DNA from 4 places in the Peteryoungia algae genome. Region 4 is predicted to be linked to each of the others. Evidence: predicted binding sites of a transcription regulator. Region 4 holds the regulator's gene; each other region holds the start of a gene.

Region 1 (3,131 bases), 640 kb from region 4:
CTGAGTTGATCGGCAAACCCGGAATGCTCGGGGGTAATGCGCCCGCAGATGACCGCGGTCCATTGAGGGTTCTGCGGCAAAAGCTCGATCATGGCGCGAACGAAGAGATCCGTGCCCTTCTGGTGTCGCACGCGACCGAAGCAACCGACCAGCAGACGGCCATGCAGATCCTCCGGGAGGTCTGTATCCATACCATCGGCTGGATGGAAAAGCTCAAGGTCCACACCATGGCGGATGACGGTGTGGGGGACCTTGAGGAACGAGCCAGACTTCGCATTGGTCGCGACCACGGCGTCCATTTTCGAGATGAGCCAGCGGGTATAGCGGCTGTGGTTCCGTTGAGCCGCCGAGGTAAAGAGCAGCTTGAGCGGCATTCGACAGACGTCGCGGAGGATCAGGCCAGCCAGCATCTCGTTGTTGCGGCGGGCATGCCAGACGCGGTCGGAGGCGGCTTTCGGTCTCTTCCAGAGCCCGGGCAGTTGCGCCCAGCGCATTTTCGGCAGATGCCCGGGCAGGCCGGGCCCGAACGTCAGAATTCCAAGGCCCTGTCGTCGCTGCTCGGGTATGAGCTGGATGACCGTCGACGTTACCCCTGAAAGGCGCCGCTTGAAATGCGGCGCGATCACAGTGATCTCCTCGAGGGATTGCGACACGGGAAAGCCCTTCCGGCCTAGATCAGCCCCACTTGACCGCGAGGATCTCGTAGGCCTTGGAGCCGCCCGGGGCGACGACTTCGATGTTGTCGCCGACTTCCTTGCCGATCAGCGCGCGGGCGATCGGCGAGGAGATCGAGATACGGCCAGCCTTCACATCGGCTTCCTGGTCGCCGACGATCTGGTAGGTCTTCTCTTCATCGGTGTCCTCGTCGATGAGCTTTACGGTCGCGCCGAACTTGATCTTGGAGCCGGACATCTTCGAGAGATCGATGACTTCTGCACGTGCGATCAGGTCTTCCAGTTCGCCGACGCGGCCCTCGTTGTGGCTCTGCGCTTCCTTGGCGGCGTGATACTCCGCATTCTCGGAGAGATCGCCATGGGCGCGCGCCTCTGCAATCGCCTCGATGATGCGGGGACGCTCTTCCTGCTGGCGCCAGCGCAACTCTTCGTTGAGCCGGACGAAGCCGTTCTGCGTCATCGGTACCTTGTCTACCATTTCGTCTTCCTTCGTATTCATGGCCGCACAGCGGACACAAAAGAAAACAGGTTCCGAAGCAAAGCTGCGGAACCATGTCACAAATCAGGTTGAGCGGGACTATAGCAGAATGGTCAGCGCAATTTCCAGAGTTTTCGACACCTGATTCCACATCGCCGTTTCAGGCTCGAAAACGCTAACTTTCTCAATTGCTTGGCAGGTGTGGAGACGGAATGTCGCAGGTCTTTTTCTTGACGGAAGTCAGGAGAACGTATAGAGAACATAAAAATGAAGAAGTCTCTCAAAGAACGTCTCGCCATTCTCTCCGACGCTGCCAAATACGATGCGTCCTGCGCGTCGAGCGGGACGACCAAGCGCGATTCTGCGGCCTCTGGTGGTCTGGGGTCGACAGAGGGTTCAGGGATCTGCCATGCCTATGCGCCGGATGGTCGATGCATCTCTCTGTTGAAGATCCTGCTGACGAATTTCTGCATCTACGACTGCGCCTATTGCATCAATCGCTCGTCGAGCAATATCGAACGCGCCCGCTTTACACCGGAGGAAGTGGTGTGGCTGACGATCGAGTTCTATCGGCGCAACTATATCGAGGGGCTGTTTCTGTCGTCTGGCATCATCCGCTCCTCCGACGATACGATGGCGGAAATGGTGACGGTCGCGAGAGACCTCAGGACCAAGCATGATTTCCGCGGCTATATTCACCTGAAGACGATCCCCGAGGCCTCGGCGCATCTGGTGGAAGAGGCAGGCCTCTATGCCGACCGTCTGTCGATCAATATCGAATTGCCGACCGATCACGGGCTCGAACGATACGCTCCTGAAAAGCGGCCCGTGAACATCCGCCGGTCCATGGCGGATCTGAGGCTGAAGATCGATGAGGCCCGCGAGCCAACGCATACCGGCCGGCGCAAGAAATTCGTTCCCGGCGGACAGAGCACGCAAATGATCGTCGGGGCTGATGGCGCCGATGACGCGACGATCCTCGGATCGAGTGCGCGGCTCTACAGCTCCTATGGCCTGAAGCGGGTCTATTATTCCGCATTCAGCCCGATCCCGGACAGTTCGAAAAACCTCCCGCTGATCAAGCCGCCGCTGATGCGCGAGCATCGCCTCTATCAGGCCGACTGGCTCTATCGCTTCTACGGTTTCTCGGTCGAGGAGATTTCATCGATCGGGCAGGGTGGCATGCTCGATCTCGAGCTGGACCCGAAGCTCGCCTGGGCGCTCGCCAATCGCGACCGCTTTCCTGTCGATGTCAACAAGGCGGATCGTGAGACGCTGTTGCGCGTGCCCGGTTTCGGCACAAAGACGGTCAACGGACTTTTGTCTGCCCGGCGCCACAGGCGGGTGAGGCTCGAAGACCTGGCGCGGCTTGGCGTGTCCTTGAAGAAGGTGCGATCCTTCATCGTCGCAGAGGGCTGGTCGCCCAATCGCAGCCTCGACCGTACGGATCTTCGCGCCGTCTTTGCGCCGCCGGCCGAACAGTTGTCGCTCTTTTGATGCGGACGGTCACGCTCGACGGGCGAGGGGAGTTCGGTGAATGGCGGCATGCCGCCCGCCGTCTGCTTGCAGATGCGGTCGCGCCGGACGAGGTTCGCTGGCAGGTTGCTGGACAGGGGGAGGATCTGTTCGGCGCTGTCGATGGGCCAGAACCCGGGCACACCGCGCCGTCGGACATGGTCGTGCCCAAGGGTTTCATCGAGGCGGCAGAAACGGCGATCTGCCATTCGGATCCTGATCGGTTTTCGCTTCTCTATCGCATCCTCTGGCGCCTCCAGGCGGAGCGCAGCCTGTTGCAGGTGAGGTCCGATGCCGACGTCGCACTGCTCATGCGACTGATCAAGAATGTGAGGCGTGACAGCCACAAGATGAAAGCCTTCGTGCGGTTTCGCGAGGTAGAGGCTGTTCAGGCCGAGCGCCGGCGTTTCGTCGCCTGGTTCGAGCCGGAGCATTTCATCGTCTCCCGCACGGCGGGCTTCTTT
Region 2 (3,131 bases), 420 kb from region 4:
CGCGCTGATGGGGAAACAGGCCTTCCTCCCAGCCCGGCAGGAAGACGGTCTCGAATTCCAGACCCTTGGCCGAATGCAGCGTCATGATCGAGACGGCGTCGAGGTTCTCGTTGGTCTCGGCGTCCATGACCAGCGACACGTGCTCGAGGAAACCGCGCAGGCTCTCGAAGGTCTCCATCGAGCGGATGAGTTCCTTCAGGTTTTCCAGTCGTCCCGGCGCTTCGGCAGACTTGTCGTTCTGCCACATCGCCGTGTAGCCGCTTTCGTCTAGGATCTGCTCTGCGAGCTCGGTATGTGGCGTGGTTTCGAGCAGTGACTGCCAGCGGCGGAAATCGGTCACGACGTCGAAGAGCGCCTTGCGGGCTTTGGGCTTCAACTCATCCGTTTCGATGATGTCGGTCGCTGCCGCCAGCATCGGGATGTCCCGGGCACGGGCATAGTCGTGCAGATTGCGGATCGTCGTGTCGCCGAGGCCACGCTTGGGCGTGTTGACAATGCGCTCGAAAGCGAGATCGTCGGCCGGCTGGCAGACCAGACGAAAGTAAGCCATGGCATCGCGGATTTCGAGGCGCTCGTAGAAGCGTGGGCCGCCGATGACGCGGTAGTTGAGGCCGAGCGTGACGAAGCGGTCTTCGAATTCGCGCATCTGGAAGGAGGCGCGTACCAGGATTGCCATGTTGTTCAGCGGGTGCTGATTGCGCTGGAGCTGTTCGATCTCCTCGCCGACGGCCCGGGCTTCCTCTTCCGAATCCCAGGCGGCGTGAACCACGACCTTGTCGTCGTTGGGATCCACACGGTCGGTAAACAGCGTCTTGCCGAGGCGGCCCTCATTGTGGGCGATCAGGAAGCCGGCCGCACCGAGGATGTGTTCCGTCGATCGGTAGTTGCGCTCAAGCTTGATGACCTTGGCGCCGGGGAAGTCCTTCTCGAAGCGCAGGATGTTGTCCACCTCCGCGCCGCGCCAGCCATAGATGGACTGATCGTCGTCGCCGACGCAGCAGACATTCTGCGGCACGCCCGGCGGACGCTGGGCAAGCAGACGCAGCCACATGTACTGGGCGGTGTTGGTGTCCTGGTATTCGTCGACGAGGACATATTTGAAGCGCTGATGGTATTCCTTCAGCACATCCGGATTGGCTTTGAACATGCGGATCGGATGCAGCAGCAGGTCGCCGAAATCACAGGCATTGAGCGTCTTGAGGCGGGCCTGATAGGCGGCATAGAGTTCGCGCCCCTTGCCGTTGGCGAAGGCGCGGGCATCGCCCTCCGGGATCTGCGCCGGATCGAGACCCTTGTTCTTCCAGCCGTCGATCATCTGGGCGAACTGCTTGGCCGGCCAGCGCTTGTCATCCAGCCCTTCGGCCTGGATGATCTGCTTGATGAGGCGCACGACGTCGTCGGTATCGAGAATGGTGAAGGCGGAGGAGAGGCCAACCAGTTCGGCATGGCGCCGCAGCAGCTTCACGCCGATGGAGTGGAAGGTGCCCATCCACGGCATGCCCTCGACTGCACCGCCGACGAGATGACCGACGCGCTCCTTCATCTCGCGCGCGGCCTTGTTGGTGAAGGTCACCGCGAGAATCTGGCTGGGATAGGCGTGATTGGTCGCGAGAATATGGGCGATACGGGTGGTCAGCACGCGGGTCTTGCCCGTACCCGCACCGGCCAGTACCAATACGGGGCCATCGACGGTTTCGACTGCCTCGCGCTGTTCGGGGTTGAGGCCGGAGAGATAGTCGGGCGCGCGGGCCTGGTTCCGGGCGGCCATGGCGCGGGCCGCAATGCCGAGGCCACCACCGGAGGGCGCGCCGGCTCCTGCAGCAGGGGTCAGAGATGCGGCCGGCTTGCGCGGCGCGGGTTCTTCATCGAAGAATGGAATGTCGTCGAAACCGTTACTCATGCGGCCCAATGTAGTGATTCGGGTCGGAAAGGCCAGTGACGGCGTTCTGGTTTTATTCCTCGCGCCTGCTAACTCACGGATTTCAAACGTCTCCGGACGCCGCCCATGATATTGTGGAAGAGGCGCATATCTGTGGTGTGAACCGAGCCGTGTTCACGGTGGCGTGAAAAGACGCGAGATTACAAATCAGTAAGCTTGACGTTGTGCCATTGCCACCGACCGTTTGCACCCGATACTTAGCGGCTGACATTCCGTTTTTACATTTTGGAGCCTTGCATGCCGATTTGGAAGCAACTCGCCATCAGTCTTGCCGTTCTCTTCGCGGGTCTCTGTGCCCTGGTCTATTTTTCACCCGGAGCAGGGCGAACGCTCGTTTCCATGGGCGTGCCGGCATCGGCGGTCGCGCTGTTGTCCAGCGGGCCTGAGGGTGAAGGACAGGGCAGGCGGCAGGCGCAGTCCGGCGGCCAGGGACAAGGTGCAGGACAAGGGCAAGGACAAGGGCAAGGCGGCGGTCAGGCTCAGGGCAACCGTCGTGGCGGTGGCAACCAGGCCATTCTTGTGGCCACGCAGCCGGTGACCATGGGCGTGGTGAACGACCGGTTGAGCGCGATCGGCGACGGAGAGGCCATCGAGGCCGTGACCGTTATGCCGCAGGCCTCCGGGACCCTTGCGGAAATCCTGGTCTCGTCCGGCCAGAAGGTGACGAAGGGCGACGTGATCGCCCGGCTGGATCGGGAAGAACAGGTTATCTTGCGCGATCAGTCGGCCGTGGCGCTGCGCAGCGCCAAGGAAAAAGCCGAATCCTACCGGAACCTGCAGAGCTTCTCGCGACTCGATGTCCTGGATGCACAGATTGCTGAGGAGCAGGCACAGCTGCAGCTCACCACGGCCGAACTCAACCTGAAGCGCCGCGACATCGTGGCACCGATCGACGGCGTGATCGGGATCGTCGGCGTCAATGTCGGCGACAATGTAACGAACACGACCGCCATCGTTTCCCTCGACAATCGCAGCCAGCTTCTGGTCGATTTCTGGGCTCCCGAGCGTTTCGTGGCAGCTGTCCGACCGGGCATGCCGGTCGAGGCAAGGTCCGTCTCGCGCCCGGGACAGGCCTTCAACGGCGTCGTCGAGGCCGTCGACAGCCGTGTGGATCAGGCAAGTCGCACGATCCGAATTCGTGCGAAGATCGACAATCCGGACGATGTCCTGCGCGCCGGCATGTCGTTTGCCG
Region 3 (3,131 bases), 2.1 Mb from region 4:
CGACCCATCAACATCAGGATGATGAGGATGAGAAGTACGAGGCCCAGGCCGCCGGACGGGCCGTAGCCCCAGCTGCGGCTATGCCCCCAGGTCGGCAATACGCCGATCAGCAGCAGAATTAGTATGACGATGAGAATGGTACTCATTGGGGGCCCTCTCCTAAGCCGTGGTGGATATTCCAGTCTTGTGCCGAAAGAACGCCACGGCTTGCGGATTGTTCCATCGGTCCTGCCAGGCTGCCAAGAAGCCGGTGCAGTCCGGCGATTGTCGAGGCGCGCCGCGAGGCAGGCGCCAATGGGGCCGAGGCGGCCGGCATCGTCGAGAGACCGTAAAGGAAAGCCGAGATCGCTTGGTCTGTTCGGGCCTGATGTTCGACCATGGGAAGGTGGCCGCAATCGCGCAGGATTACGGTTTGTGCCTGAGGCAGAAGTTTCGAAACCCGTAGCTGGTGTGCCGGCGGAACGATTGCATCATTGGCGCCGACGAGGTTCAGTACCGGGACGCTGATGCGGGGCAGGTCTTTGACGAGCGTGGTCGCAGACATGAAGCGGATACAGGCTGCAATGTCTTCCGGGCGCGCCCTCTTGAGCTCGAGACGCACATCTTCCATCGCCTCGACCGCGCGATTGTCCTGCCAGGGACATCCCTTGTCATACACACATTCAATCGACCCCCAGCGAAACTGTTCCTGGGTGGCTATCCATCGACGGAAGAACTGACCGAACAGGAAGGCGCCGACACGCGGAACCCGGAGCAGCCGCGCGGGCAGCCGCTCCTGTCCCTCGAAACGTCCGCAGGCGAAGGCGCCGATCAGCGTGATCGACTTGACCAATTCGGGATGATGAAGCGCAAAGAGCAGCGAGACGAAGCCGCCGGTGGAGTGACCGATGAGGTTGACGGGGCGACCGCCGAAATCGCGACGGATTGCCGTCGCATAGGCTTCGACCACGTCATGGGGCCCGATCACCTGGCCAGGCTCGTCCAGAATCCACGGATAGTGCCCCGGAAGCGGGTAGGCTGCCGTTCGCCCGTGCCGGGCGAGCTGCGGGGCATAGGTCCGCCAGAAGGATGGTGCCATGACCATGCCATGAATCAGGACAAACTCCTGTCCTGCGTCAGTTTTTCCGATCCAATCCGGAGGTGGTGGTTGAAGTGTCATCGCAGTGTACCTCGGCCAAAGCAACGTGCGCCGCGGTGCGAATGTTCCATAGGTTCCACCTGCCATTCTGCTCGGTGGAGGGACAGCGAAGTGGATTTCTCGATTCAGGATATGGTAGGGATCATGGGGCAGGGCATCGACATCTAGCCGTGAACAAAGCCTGAATCCGGGCGAGTCGATGATTCGTCGCTGATTCGTTCCCAGAGTGTTCCCGCAACCAAAAACTGATTCTGATCAAGGGTTTGGACGGAATTCTGGGGTGATCGCCGCAAGCGCCTTGCCTTTGCCCCTGTCAGCCTCCATTTGTTGGCCAAGGGCGCCGGATAGCGGACGACGCGCGGTCCCGACAAGCGGAGCGGTCTTTGAATACCCAACCCATGATCCTGAGTGGCCGCGGCGTGAGTGCTGTGCTGGGGCCAACCAATACCGGCAAGACCCACTTTGCGATCGAACGCATGGTCGCGCACGGGTCCGGCATCATTGGATTGCCGCTGAGATTGCTTGCCCGCGAAGTCTATACGCGTGTCGTCGAACGGGTCGGTGCGCAGAATGTCGCGCTGGTCACCGGCGAAGAGAAGATCAGCCCCCCGAATGCCCGGTTTTCCGTCTGCACGGTCGAGGCGATGCCGCGCGAGACCAAAGCGGCCTTCGTCGCGATTGACGAAATCCAGTTGGCTGGAGACCTCGAGCGTGGCCACATCTTCACCGACCGCCTGCTTCACCTGAGAGGACGGGAGGAGACGCTGTTGCTTGGGTCGGCAACGATGAAGTCGATCCTGATCCAGCTTCTGCCAGGGATTACCATCGTCGAGCGGCCACGGCTCTCCCAGCTGTTTTATGCCGGCCAGAAAAAAATCACCCGCCTGCCGCAGCGCACAGCGATTGTCGCCTTCTCCGCCGACGAAGTCTATGCGATCGCCGAGCTGATCCGCCGCCAGCGTGGCGGTGCAGCCGTCGTTCTCGGCGCGCTCAGCCCGCGGACCCGCAATGCCCAGGTTGGCCTCTATCAGGAAGGCGATGTCGAATACCTCGTTGCGACCGATGCCATCGGCATGGGCCTGAACCTCGATGTCGATCATGTCGCCTTCGCCCAGGACCGCAAGTTCGACGGCTACCAGTTCCGCAATCTCAATCCGGGCGAGCTCGGACAGATCGCCGGGCGAGCCGGCCGCCACATCAAGGATGGCACGTTCGGCGTGACGGGGCGTGTCGATCCGTTCGACGACGAGTTGGTGGAGCGTCTGGAAACGCATCAGTTCGATCAGGTCAAGGTTCTGCAATGGCGGACGGAAAGATTCGATTTTTCGTCGATTGCGGGACTGCAGCGAAGTCTCGATGCGGTGCCTCGCATCGAAGGATTGACCCGCGCTCTGCCGGCGACGGACCAGCAGGCACTGGAGTATCTGTCGCGCTATCCCGAGATATCCGACATCACCGACCGACCCGATCGCGTCGAAAAGCTCTGGGAGGCCTGTGCGCTGCCCGACTATCGGCGTATTACACCTGCACAGCATGCAGATCTGATTCAGAGCCTCTACTTCGATCTGGTCAGGCGCGGTACCGTCAACGAGGATTTCCTCGGCGAACAGGTACGGCGGGCAGATCGGACTGATGGCGAGATCGATACGCTGTCGGCGCGGATTGCGCAGATTAGAACTTGGACCTATGTGTCGAACCGACCCGGTTGGCTTGCCGATCCGACACACTGGCAAGAAAAGACGCGGGAAATCGAAGACCGATTGTCCGATGCGTTACATGAACGGTTGACGAAACGCTTTGTTGATCGCAGGACATCTGTGCTCATGAAGCGCTTGAGAGAGAATGCGATGTTGGAAGCTGAAATCAGTGTGAACGGTGATGTCTTCGTGGAAGGCCATGCCATGGGACAACTCGCCGGTTTCCGGTTCACGCCGATCTCCGGCATGGAGGGGCCGGACGCGAAGGCTGTCCAGGCGGCCGCCTACAAGGCGTT
Region 4 (3,131 bases):
CAACTCCTCGAAGGCAAAGGTGACGCCCTGGCCCTTTTCCGGCGCGACAACCAGCCGCGCGCCCGTTTTGTGATAGCCGACGCCATTAGCAGCGAGGCAGGCTTCTGTCACGCCGAGATCGGCGACGGCGACCACCACGGCCGCGCCCAGGAGACCGCGTTCCAGATGCCTGGAATCCAGACCGTAATGGGCCGAACACCCTTCGGAGGTCAGGACGTCAACCGAGGCATTGGATGCCTCGATCGCCATGCCGAAGGAATGCGCCGTGACGTCGCGCTGATCGAGCACCATTTCCAGCAGATACTGGAAATCACTCGGATTTTCCTCGACCAGGACGATTCGCCGAAGACCGGCGGCACCATTGGCGTGCACGACCAAGTCACCGCGATCCGCCGGTATCGGATTTACGCGTTCACAGGCGAAGCCGAAGAAATCAGGCGAACGCAGGTCGGCTGCAAAGGCGAGCCGGAAAGCCCCCTCCGCCGATCGCCCATCAGGGAATCGGAACTGCCGCGAAAATTCGAGAACGGGCCCGCCGCTCTGTCCCTCATCGCGATACCGTCTATCATCTGCAGTTGCATCGTCCGTCTTCACGACGATGGCCGAGAGGCCTTCGCCACGGCGAAAGCGGAAGGCGAGATCGCGTGCGACAAACACATTGCCGATGCGTGCAGCCTCAAGGCAGCCTTCTCGGCTGCCGACGGCCAGGGGCTCCAGATAGGTATCATCTGCAAAAAAGACGCAGGCGTTCTCGGTCCCAAATGGATGGCGGGCATCGGCCGCAACCGTGAAGCCGAGGCGGCTCATCCGATCGCGGGAGGTTTCGAGATCCACGACCGGGAGGACGAGATGATCGATGGCGCGGGGGGACGTGATGGGATTGGACATATTTCTCTCGAGTTCTGCGTCAGATTTGGGAATTGCGCGGCTGGATTGAAAGGGTTTCGAGCGTCTGGCGCAATGCGTCGATTTGCTGCCGCGCTTCGCGCAATTCCTTGAGTACCTGTTCGTCGATCTTGTGATGAAGGGCCAAAACCTCGATCTCTGCCTTGAGGTTGATCTCATAATCCTTTGCCGCCATGAACCGATCGCGCTCGGCCTGGCGGTTCTGGCTCATCATGATGATCGGGGCCTGGATCGCGGCCAGCATGGACAGGAGAAGGTTGAGGAAGATGAACGGATAAGGGTCGAGGGAGCGGGTCGCCAGAACCACGGTGTTGAGAACCACCCAGGCTACGAAGAGCACCATGAAGGCGATGATGAAGCCCCAGGAGCCACCCACCCTCGCAATGCCGTCTGCCAATCGTTGACCGACGGTCGCATGGGCCAGGAATTCCTCGCCGGCGTTGGTCGAAACCGTGCGGCGCTCCCGAGCCCGCTTCAGCACCTTCTTTTCCGCAGAAGACAGATCGGCTTGCGTCTTCCCCAAAACGAGATTTTCAATGTCCTTGAGCATTCGTCTTATTCCCCGAGAAAGGTCCGCTGGGCTTTGAAAGTATCCGCTCTTTGCATTGCAGCGGTACAAAATCGGACTGTTTCAAGACCTGCACATCAGGCCATCGCATTTTCTCACCGGCTCTTCACGAAAATTTATCCCCTTGCGGAACACAAATGGAACAGATAGTGTCTGTTCTGTATTTGTTTCACCTTAGGGGCACCGCATATGCTGACGCGCAAGCAACAGGAACTGCTTCTCTTCATCCACGAGCGGATGAAAGAATCGGGCGTCCCGCCTTCCTTCGACGAGATGAAGGACGCGCTGGATCTCGCATCGAAATCCGGCATCCATCGGCTGATCACGGCGCTCGAGGAACGCGGCTTCATCCGCCGGTTGCCGAATCGAGCTCGCGCCCTTGAGGTTATCAAACTGCCGGAAGCCTATTCTCCGAGCATGCAGCCCCGTCGCGGTTTTGCCCCGAGCGTGATCGAAGGCAGTCTTGGCAAGGCACCGCCAGCGCCAACACTCACCAAGCAGCCGGTTGAAGACAGGAGTTCTTCCATCTCGGTTCCCGTCATGGGCCGTATCGCGGCTGGCGTACCGATCTCTGCAATCCAGAACAATACGCATGACATTACCGTGCCGGCCGAGATGATCGGCTCCGGTGATCACTACGCCCTCGAGGTGAAGGGCGATTCGATGATCGAAGCCGGGATCCTCGACGGTGATACCGTCATCATCCGCAATGCGTCCAACGCCAATCCGGGGGACATCATCGTGGCGCTCGTCGACGACGAGGAAGCAACATTGAAGCGGTTCCGCCGGCGTGGCGCGTCGATCGCGCTGGAGGCCGCCAATCCGGCCTATGAAACGCGAATCTTCCCGCCGGATCGGGTCAAGATCCAGGGCAAGCTGGTCGGCCTCATCCGCCGGTATCACTGAGCGTCAGCTGTCGGCGACAGTTGTTGCGCCGTTGTCCGGCTTTCTGATGCTTGGGGGATGGTGTGTTCGTCTGCCGCCGATGCCGTGCGCCAGTCGTAGAGGCGGTGTTGCGTCCACGGTCTCGGCTTCCCCTCGAAAGATGTTCTGATCACCAGGTGCTGCGGCGCGTCTGCAAGGCCGGAAATTTCGACAGCGCCGGTGGCCCTGAGGCTGCTTTGCGACAGAAGCGCCGCACCCGAGCGGCAGGCGGTCAATCGCGTGCGAGCCGCCAGAACGACGACATCGGCAAGGTCGCAGCCAACCCCGACCAGGTCGGGACGGTCGAGGGTCATCAGCAATTTCCCCGTGTCCATCCGGGCGACACAGGCCTGCTTGATGCAGGTGAACCGGTCCATCCTGGCAGATTTGGTCAATTGATCGAGAAGCGTTGCAGCAGCCGATCGCTGCGCTGCGCTCCAGGTCTCTCCGGTTCGCCAGTCAGGTGGCGCTGGCAATTCGCCAATCGTAAGCATTTGGGGCGGCATCGTCGTCTCGACATCCAGCACCGGTCGCCATTGATCGAAGATGAAGGCCGGCGGCCGAGTTCGGTTGATAGCGAGGGTCCGTGCGGCGCCGTCACCGCTCCAGAGCGCCACTAGTCTCGCATCCTCGCTGATCATCAGTTCACCGGGTTCCTGTCTCGGCCCAAGCCATGTCGCAACGAGCGTCACCGCGATCAGGACGGTTCCTGCATGTCTGAGACTGCTGCGAA

Evidence for each region. The regulator LexA, encoded in region 4, represses DNA repair genes until DNA is damaged. The targets are predictions, from matches to a motif close to TGTTCNNNNTGTGTTCNG.
Region 1: the regulator LexA is predicted to act here: its motif matches at 1,397-1,414, upstream of QTL56_RS07400 (putative DNA modification/repair radical SAM protein).
Region 2: the regulator LexA is predicted to act here: its motif matches at 1,943-1,960, upstream of QTL56_RS06440 (ATP-dependent helicase).
Region 3: the regulator LexA is predicted to act here: its motif matches at 1,355-1,372, upstream of QTL56_RS14095 (helicase-related protein).

Annotation. Positions count from the first base shown of each region.
Region 1 is NZ_CP128477.1:1,504,529-1,507,659, reverse strand. It holds gene QTL56_RS07410 (glycosyltransferase family 4 protein) at 1-653, opposite strand, end outside; gene greA (transcription elongation factor GreA) at 676-1,152, opposite strand; gene QTL56_RS07400 (putative DNA modification/repair radical SAM protein) at 1,420-2,649, shown strand; gene QTL56_RS07395 (UdgX family uracil-DNA binding protein) at 2,649-3,131, shown strand, end outside.
Region 2 is NZ_CP128477.1:1,287,957-1,291,087, reverse strand. It holds gene QTL56_RS06440 (ATP-dependent helicase) at 1-1,900, opposite strand, end outside; gene QTL56_RS06435 (efflux RND transporter periplasmic adaptor subunit) at 2,177-3,131, shown strand, end outside.
Region 3 is NZ_CP128477.1:2,960,211-2,963,341, reverse strand. It holds gene QTL56_RS14105 (DUF3309 family protein) at 1-146, opposite strand, end outside; gene QTL56_RS14100 (alpha/beta fold hydrolase) at 143-1,078, opposite strand; gene QTL56_RS14095 (helicase-related protein) at 1,537-3,131, shown strand, end outside.
Region 4 is NZ_CP128477.1:863,300-866,430, reverse strand. It holds gene QTL56_RS04450 (VOC family protein) at 1-888, opposite strand, end outside; gene QTL56_RS04445 (DUF1003 domain-containing protein) at 908-1,456, opposite strand; gene lexA (transcriptional repressor LexA) at 1,664-2,380, shown strand; gene QTL56_RS04435 (ComEC/Rec2 family competence protein) at 2,374-3,131, opposite strand, start outside.